2 regions of the Mesorhizobium sp. M0698 genome follow, and region 2 is predicted to be linked to the other one. Evidence: riboswitches for the same ligand, from Rfam matches in the RefSeq annotation. Region 2 holds a riboswitch; the other holds the start of a gene.
What was found. Region 2 has a riboswitch for glycine ahead of NKI16_RS32645 (D-amino acid dehydrogenase). Riboswitches for the same ligand answer to the same signal wherever they lie in the genome.
Positions count from the first base shown of each region.

Region 1: it holds a riboswitch for glycine, as region 2 does, so the genes downstream of both, gcvT (glycine cleavage system aminomethyltransferase GcvT) here and NKI16_RS32645 (D-amino acid dehydrogenase) in region 2, are expected to answer to the same signal.

Region 1 is NZ_JAMYPQ010000001.1:746,893-751,309, forward strand. Features, by position in the region: gene gcvP (aminomethyl-transferring glycine dehydrogenase) at 1-454, opposite strand, end outside; gene gcvH (glycine cleavage system protein GcvH) at 471-839, opposite strand; gene gcvT (glycine cleavage system aminomethyltransferase GcvT) at 845-1,963, opposite strand; glycine riboswitch at 2,112-2,198, opposite strand; gene NKI16_RS03715 (hypothetical protein) at 2,403-3,401, shown strand; gene NKI16_RS03720 (Fic/DOC family protein) at 3,572-4,147, opposite strand.
Region 2 is NZ_JAMYPQ010000043.1:3,285-7,701, forward strand. Features, by position in the region: partial or broken gene NKI16_RS32635 (ATP-binding protein) at 1-112, shown strand, start outside; partial or broken gene NKI16_RS32640 (aldolase/citrate lyase/malate synthase family protein) at 250-1,184, opposite strand; gene NKI16_RS32645 (D-amino acid dehydrogenase) at 1,211-2,464, opposite strand; glycine riboswitch at 2,599-2,687, opposite strand; gene NKI16_RS32650 (glycine C-acetyltransferase) at 2,849-4,039, opposite strand; gene NKI16_RS32655 (aminotransferase class IV) at 4,113-4,417, opposite strand, start outside.

The sequences.
Region 1 (4,417 bases), on a different contig from region 2:
CCGCTTCGGCCACCGCCGTCGCCTCGTCGAGCAGCGAGGCCGACGCCACCGGCAGGCCGGTCAGTTCTGTCACCAGCGTCTGGAAGTTGAACAGCATTTCCAGCCGGCCCTGACTGATCTCGGCTTGGTAAGGCGTGTAAGCCGTGTACCAGGCCGGGTTCTCGAACAGGTTGCGCTGGATCACCGGCGGCACGTGGACGCCATGATACCCGGCACCGATGAAGCTCTTCAGCACCGTGTTCTTTGCCATCGTCGCCGCGAGCTCGGCCAGCGCTTCCGCTTCGCTTGCGGGCGCGGGCAGGGCCAGCGGCCGGTCGAGCCGGATCGACTTCGGCACTGCCTGGCTGATCAGGGTCTCGACCGAAGGAACGCCGATCGTCGCCAGCATGGCTCTGACGTCATGGAGGCCCGGGCCGATATGGCGAGCCGAGAAGGGGTAGGGTGCTGCGGTCATCTTCCTGGTCCTGCTATCAACCAATATGGGCTTTGTAAGCGGCTTCATCGAGGAGTCCGTCGAGTTGGCTCTCATCGGCCAGCTTCATCTTCCACAACCAGCCGTCGCCGGTTGCCGCCGAATTGACGAGTGAAGGATCCGATGACAGCGCGGTGTTGGCCTCGGTGATCTCGCCGTCGACGGGCGCGTAGACATCCGATGCGGCCTTGACCGATTCGACCACCACGGCGGTGTCGCCCTTGGCCAGCTTCTTCCCCGGCTCCGGCAGTTCGACGAAGACGAGATCGCCGAGCTGCTGCTGCGCGTAATCGGTGATGCCGACCGTGGCGATGCCGCCCTCGACGCGCAGCCATTCGTGATCTTCGGTGAAATAGGTCTTTGCCATTGAAATCATCCTTTGCGGTAGCGATGGGGCGTGAAGGGCAAGAGGTGGATGTCGACCGGGATTTTCGTCCCGCGAACGTCGGCGAACAGTTTTGCGCCGGATTTGGCAAGCGGCGTCTGGACGTAGCCCATGGCGACCGGATGACCGGCCGAGGGGCCGAAGCCGCCTGAGGTGACATGGCCGGCAGGGTTGCTGTCAGCATCGAAAAGGGCAGCACCGGCGCGCACCGGCTGGCGGCCTTCCGGCTTCAGGCCGACGCGTTTTTGCGCCGGACCGCGCTCCAGGATGGCGCGCAGCGCATCGGCGCCGATGAAGGCGCCAGAGGCGCGAACCTCCTTGGGGATGGCCCACATCAGCCCGGCGCTGGCCGGATCGATCTCCGGCGTGATGTCCAGCCCGTGCAGGCACAGTCCGGCTTCGAGCCGCAGGCTGTCGCGGGCGGCAAGGCCGACCCACATCACCCGCTCGTCCTCGAGCAGCCTGGCGACGAGGTTTCTTGCATCCGCTTCCGTCAGGCCGATCTCAAAGCCGTCTTCGCCAGTATAGCCAGACCGGCTCATGAACCAGTTTTCGCGCGGCTCGATGCCGTGCATGAACACCAGCGAACCGGTCTCGATGCCGGCGCGGGAAAGGGCAGCCCACGCCTCGGGGCCCTGGATGGCCAGGAAGACGCGGTCGAGCGCGTCCACTTTTACATCGAAATCGCCCTCTGCATCGAAATTTTTGGCCAGTGCGCGCAGATGCTTTTCGTCGGCGGCGGCGTTGCCGGCATTGGCGACCATCATGAAGCGCTCGGCGCCGAGCCTAGTGACGATCAGATCGTCCAGAATGCCGGCCGCCTCGTTGAGGAAGAACGTGTATTTGGACTGGGAAACCTCAAGCGCGCCGGCATCGAACGGGCAGGCGCGGTTCAGAAGCGCTGCTGCGCCCGGGCCGCTGATTTCGAACAGCTTCATGTGCGAGATGTCGAACAGGCCGGCATGCTCGCGGCTATGAAGGTGCTCCTTCATCACGCCGGCCGGGTAGGTCAACGGCATCGACCAGCCGGCGAAGGCGCCGAAGCGCGCACCGGCTGTCATGTGCAGATCTTCGAGGGGGAGGTGTTTGGTGTCGTCGCCCGTCATGTCATCTCCAGAGTCGCACGCAAGCGGCCGCGAATGGCGACCAGTCCGTGCCCCTCTGTCTGAAGCCTGAGAGACTCGCGCCCCGTAACTCTGTCGGCAGCGCTTACACCTTCGGCGCGGGGGCAAGCCCCGACTTTCCAGAGTGTCTTTCCCGTCTACGGTTCTTTTGCCTGAGAGATTTCGGGCGATTTCCCCTTCGGCGGCAGCTCTCGCTGCTCTCTCCCGCAAACAGGTAGGACTCGGTCAGGAGCCCTCGACTCGTCATCCATAGCCCGTGGACGACACCTTGTCACCTGCCGGCGACATTTTTACAGCCAAGTCTTCTGCGGGCCTTCTTTACAGGCAAGCCTTCGCTAACCACGCCGCTTGCCGGTTTCTCAAGACCTTGCCGATATACCGCATAAGGGCCGGCAATTACCGGCGGCGGGCGGGGAAGAAAATGGGCGAATTGATCATGAGCGCGCCGGTGGCCGGACTGACCTCGAAAAATCGGATCACGGCGGAAGACGTGGTCATGCTGCGCGGCGAAGTGTTCGGCGACGGCGTGGTAACGCGCGGCGAGGCCGAGGCGCTGTTTGCGCTGGATGCAACGGCGAGGGACAAATGCGCAGAATGGCTTGAGTTTTTCGTCGAGGCCGTCACCGATTTCATCGTCCACCAGGAAAAGCCGGCGGGCTATGTTTCGCAAGACAATGCCGACTGGCTGATCCGGACGATTTCGCGCGACGGCATGGTCGACAGCCAGACCGAACTCGAGCTGCTGGTGCATGTGCTGGAAGTTGCCAAATCATCGCCGAGCACGCTTTCCAGCTATGCGCTGGAGCAGGTCGCTCATGCGGTCGTGGACGGCAAGGGGCCGCTGATGACCGGCGGCAGGCTTATCCCTGGGTCGATTGCCAAGGCTGAGGTCGAGCTGTTGCGCCGCATCCTTTACGCCTACGGCGGCGATGGCAACATCGCCATCAGCCGCGCCGAGGCCGAGGTGCTGTTCGAGATCAACGAGCGGACAGCGGCGGGCGACAACGATCCGTCCTGGAACGATCTGTTCGTCAAGGCGATCGCCAATTTCGTCATGTGTTCGGCCGGCTACGAACCGCCGGTGCGCGACGTGGCGCTGCGCCGGGATTCGTTCTACGAGCAGGCCGATCCGGAGATCGGCGGTTTCTTCAGCCGTATGGTGTCGGGTGGCCTGTCCGGCATCATGGAAGCCTATCGCTCACCGGGCGATATCGAAGCCGAATGGGAGTCCAAGAACAAGGCAGCCGAGGCACTGGCCCGCCGGGCCGAGACGGTCGATGCCGGCGAAGCGAAGTGGCTTGCTGAACACATCGGCGACCGGCCGCTGCAGGAGAACGAGCGTGCGCTGCTGACGCTGATCAAGCACGCCTCGCCGGAAATCCATCCGGCGCTCAAGCCGCTGATCGACAAGGTTGCGTGAGCCTTTTACGAGCAACCGAGCGTCACTGCCAACCCTGAAGCGATGCGAACGGACAGGCAGCCAATTAACTGGACAGGCTCAAGTGCATCTCTAGCGACTGATTACAGCCGACGGCAGCGCATTAACCTTTCCGAGGACAGGCAACATCAGCCAGGACCGGTAGACAGCCCTTAAGCGACAATGTCCTGAATCAGGCGCGCGAGTGGGGCTTCGTCGCCGGAAAAGCTTGAGATCATGGCCTTCATGACCCGATCGCGATCCAGTTCGTCATCGTCGAAACCATGGCCGGCGTTGTCGGCTAATATCGCCAGAAACGCCAGCTGAGTGCGGCCGTTGCCTTCTCGGAAGGGGTGTATCGCATTGATCTCAGCGAGAACGTGTGCTGCGCCAGCTGCAAAGACCTCGGCTGATGTACTGGAATAATGGCCGGCGGCTGAGAGTTCTCCGAAAACCCGCTGCATCTCGGCATCGATGTACTCGGGGTAGCAAAACCAGTTACCGCCCTTGCCGATGCGGATGGTGCGCGGTTCACCGGCCCACGCATAGACGTCCTGAAACAGGTGACGATGCAGTGCCAGATAGTGCGGATAATCCAGATCACCAGCTGGAAAAGCCTCATCGGCCCGGGTCAGAAACAGAGCGAGCTCAAACTCGTCGAGTTCGGACTGATCATGAATGTCGAGGAGGTTGCGAAGGACAGTCGTGCCCGGATAGCACAGAGGATCGGATTCTGCGGCATAGACCAAGGTCCGCTACTTCTTGCGCGCCTGTTCTTTGATGAGCTTGCGTCGCTCATCACCGCTCAGCCCACGCTGCGAGCTTTGCTCAAGGATATGCCCCATGCGTGGACTTAGCTTCATACCTTCGACGGCGCTGATTTTGGCGCCTCGACTGCTCGTCAGGACATAGTGTCCGCTCTTTGGCGAGCGATCTAATTTGGGGGAACGACTTTTCATCTGGCAACGCTAGCACATGCCGGCCAAGGGGACCAAAGCGAATTTTGCGGCCGTGAAACA
Region 2 (4,417 bases):
CGCCGATGCCGTTCTCGACCGCCTTGTTCACAACGCCTATCGCATCGAACTCTCCGGCGACAGCATGCGCAAACACAAGGTCCTGCCAGTCGCAGACGCAACTCCCGCTTGACCGAAAACGACTTCGTCGACAAATGTCAAAAAAGACCCTGAGGCGCTCTACGCCGTCCGGCTTCGCCTCGGAATCGCGTCCGGTATTCTATCGGAATAAGCGTCCGGTTTCGTTTCGGAATCACTGTCCGGTTTCAATGGAATACGCATTTTCGGCTTCACGACATACATCGAGCCGGCAAGCGAATTCGCGCGGCGGCCATACTTCTCGCCGATGTCGTGCAGCGCGATCGCTGCCGTCACGAAGGCGTTCATGATGCCTTCCGGCACCTCGTTGCCGCCACGGTTGAGCACCGCCGGGTTGGTCATCAGATGCCCGACATTGCGCACCAGAATGAGGGAACGTGCGCGCAGCTCGAATTTCGAGCCGTCCGGCGAATTATAGACGAGATCCGGATTAAGGCGGCGGGTGAAGGTCTTGCCGCCCTTCGTCACCTCTTCCTGCAGATCGTCCATCATCAGGCCAAGCCAGTTGCGATAGACGGTGACCTTGTCCTCGGCATCGACCGCGGCGACGGAATCCTCGCAGTCCACGATCGTCGTCATCGCGGATTCCAGCCGCACGTCGGAGATGCCGGTGGCATCGCCCTTGCCGATCTGCGAGTTTGCATCGATGACGACCTCGTCATCCTCGGGAATAGCGTCCGTGCCGTAGAGTGCGTCATAGAGCGAACCCCATCGGGCATTCGCGGCGTTCAGTGCGTAACGCGCATTCATCACCGGCAAGACGAGCTGCGGCCCGGCGATCGTCGCGATCTCCGGGTCAACATTCTTAGTCGAAATGCTGAAGTCCGGACCTTCCGCCACGATGTAGCCGATCTCGCGAAAAACCGTTTGTGAGCTTCGAGATCCTCCGGTGCGCCATGGCCGCGGTGCCGACGGTCGATCTTCTCCTGCATCACCTCGCGGATTTGCAGGAGTTCGCGGTTGCGAGGAGCGAGATCATGCACGATCGAAGAAAAAGCCTCCCAGAAGTCCCGGGCGTCTACCCCGGTGCCGGGCAATGCCTCGTCATTCACAAAGGCATGCAGTTCCCTCGCTACCTTCAGATCAGCTACATCGACACGGCCCAGACTAGATCTCTCTCCATCCGAAATCGTCATACGGCCAGTCTCGCTTCGGCTGGGATCTCATTGGCAATCACTTCAGCAAGCGCTGCCGATGTCGCCGCTGACAGTGTCCAACCTAGATGCCCGTGTCCGGTGTTGTAGAAGACACCCGCCATTTTTCCTTTGCCAACTCTCGGCATCATGTTGGGCATCATTGGCCGGAGGCCGGCCCAAGGAATGACCTTGTTCGTCGTAATTCCCGGGAAAAGAGTACGCGTCCAATCGACCAGGGGCCGTACACGATCATCTCTGATGTCGCGATTAGCTCCATTGAATTCCGCAGTACCAGCAACACGGAAACGCGGCTGTCCCAATCTGCTGGTGACGATTTTCGCCCGGTCATCTAGGATACTGACCCAAGGCGCAGATGCCTGGGAGCGCTCGTCGCTGAGGTCGACGGTGATTGAGTACCCTTTGACGGGATAAACGTTCAAACGATCGCCGAGCATGGCGCCGATAGAGCGGCTGTGAACGCCCGCGCAGACGACAACGGCGTCGGCCTCAAGCTGCTCGATCGCGCTTCCGCCTGTCGAAGCACTTCGAGTGTAGCTGATCGTGAAACGGTCGCGCTTCGCAATTCTCGTGACGCCGGCATCATAAATGAAATGCGCACCACGCTCCTCACACACCCGAGCAAGGCCGTTCGTGTATTTATGGATGTCACCCGTCGAGTCGGAAGGCGTGTAAAACCCACCGTGGAAGGAGCCAGTCAGAGCTGGTTCAATCGTGGAAATTTCTGTAGGTCCGACCGCATACCTGTCCAGGCCGCCTTCGACCAGCATCTCGTTGACCTTCGCGGCATGATCGAATCCGGCCTTGTCGTAGTAGACGTGGAGAATGCCCTTCCGGACGTGGTCGAAATCGATCTTTTCGCGCTCAGCGATGTCGAACATATGTTGTCGCGCGGCTATTGCCAGCCGCGCGGTGGCGATGGTGTTCTCGCGATATCGAGAGATGTTCGCCATGAATTCGGCCAGCCAGCTATATTTATGCCAGGAGGGAGCCGGATTCATTAGAAGCGGAGCATCGCGGCGAGTCATCCATCTGATGCCCTTTATGACCGTTGACCAGTGGTTCCAGACTTCCGCGTTGCAGGCAGATAGTTGCCCACCGTTCGCAAAAGATGTTTCCATCGCTGCATACCGCTGCTTCTCCAGGACGACGACTTCGTAGCCGCTCTGGATCAGGGCGTACGCGGTCGACACTCCGGTGATCCCGGCGCCAATCACAACAATTTTGGGCATGTACAACTCCAGCAGATTTCGGGTGCAGGCGTGACGCCTGCGGTTGATCCCCAAATCTGTCTCGGTACCTGAGAGCTTACCGGCGTGGCCAGCTTTCCCCTTCGGTGGACGCTTGCGCGTCTCTCTCCAGATCGTTCGGCGAGGCGGTCACTTGTGCCTGAGAGTTTCCTTGGGGGGTTGCTCCGTCGGCGCTGGCGATGCCAGTCTCTCCCGCGTTACCTATGAACGCTGATATCATGCCTATGCGGGATGCTGGTTTCAGATCAATGTCTGTGCGATGATGCAGCAAAGACGCCATCCTCCAGTCGATTTTGAACGGCTGAGGCAAAAGCTCGCGAACCCTAACACTCAACTTATCAGCTAGAATGCCGACTCGATCAGGGGTCAGAACGTCATTCCGAGTTCGGCTGCTACCTCGACAAATGCGTCGACACAGCGATCAACATCGGCGGTCGAATGCGCGGCTGACATCTGCGTCCTGATCCGCGCCTGTCCCTTTGGGACGACAGGGAACGAGAAGCCGACGACATAAATGCCGCGTGCCAGCATCATCTCGGCCATCGCCTGAGCCAGTGATGCATCGCCGAGCATGACTGGGATGATCGGGTGATCGGCGCCGGCTAGTGTGAAACCTACCTGGGTCATTTGGGAGCGGAAGCGGTTCGCGTTGGCGTAGAGCTTCTCGCGCAGGGCGTCGCCGGCTTCGATCAGATCAAACACCTTCAGAGACGCGCCTGCTATTGCCGGCATTAGCGTGTTGGAGAAGAGATAGGGCCGCGAGCGCTGCCGCAGCCAGTCGACGACCTCGCGCTTGCCCGACGTATACCCGCCGGAGGCACCCCCGAGAGCTTTGCCAAGTGTGCCGGTGATGATGTCTATCCGACCCTCGACGCCGCAATGCTCTGCCGAGCCACGCCCATGCCTGCCAACGAAGCCGACCGCGTGGCTGTCGTCTACCATGACCATTGCGCCATAGTTCTCCGCGAGATCGCAGACGCCGCCAAGATTGGCGATAATGCCATCCATTGAGAACACACCGTCGGTCGCGATCAGTTTAAAACGCGAGCCTTCCGCCCTTTTCAGCTCTTCCTCAAGTGCGGCCATGTCGTTGTTTGCATAGCGAAAACGCTTGGCTTTGGAGAGCCGCACGCCATCGATGATCGAGGCGTGGTTCAGGGCGTCAGAGATGATCGCATCCTCTTCACCGAGCAGCGTTTCAAACAGGCCGCCATTGGCGTCGAAGCAGGAGGAGTAAAGGATCGTGTCCTCCAACCCGAGGAACGACGAGATCCGCGCCTCAAGCTGCTTGTGCTCCTCCTGCGTGCCGCAGATGAAGCGTACCGACGCCATACCGTAGCCATAGCGATCAAGGGCCGTCTTCGCCGCGTCGCGCAGATCCTCGCTGTCGGCAAGGCCGAGATAATTGTTGGCGCAGAAGTTCAGCACCTTGGAGCCGCTCGCCACCTCGATCTCGGCCGATTGCATCGAGGTGATGACGCGCTCAGACTTGTAGAGCCCGGCCTGCTTAAGCCCTTCAAGTTCGTCGGAAAGATGGGAAATGAATGCGCTGGTCATAGCAGGGCGGCTGTCCAATTAAAAAGCGCCTCAGCCGTTGAACAGACTGAGGCGCCAGCGTTGCAATGCCGACTTACGGATAACTGACTTGCGTCGACCAGGCTGGATCCGAATGCTTCTTCCAATAAAGATCCATCAAGCGCTTCGTGACAGGTCCCACAGTGCCGTCTGAGATCGGCGCTCCATCTACCCGCGTCACAGGCATGATACCGCCCGCAGTCGAGGTGATGAACACCTCATCCGCCCCAGATAGGTCGGCCCGAGAGACGTCTTCGGCGACGGCCTTTAGATTAGTTTCCGCTGCGAGATCGAAGACGCTACGTCTGGTGATGCCCGGCAACACGCCAAACGCCGGCGTCCTCAGTCCACCATCCTTGA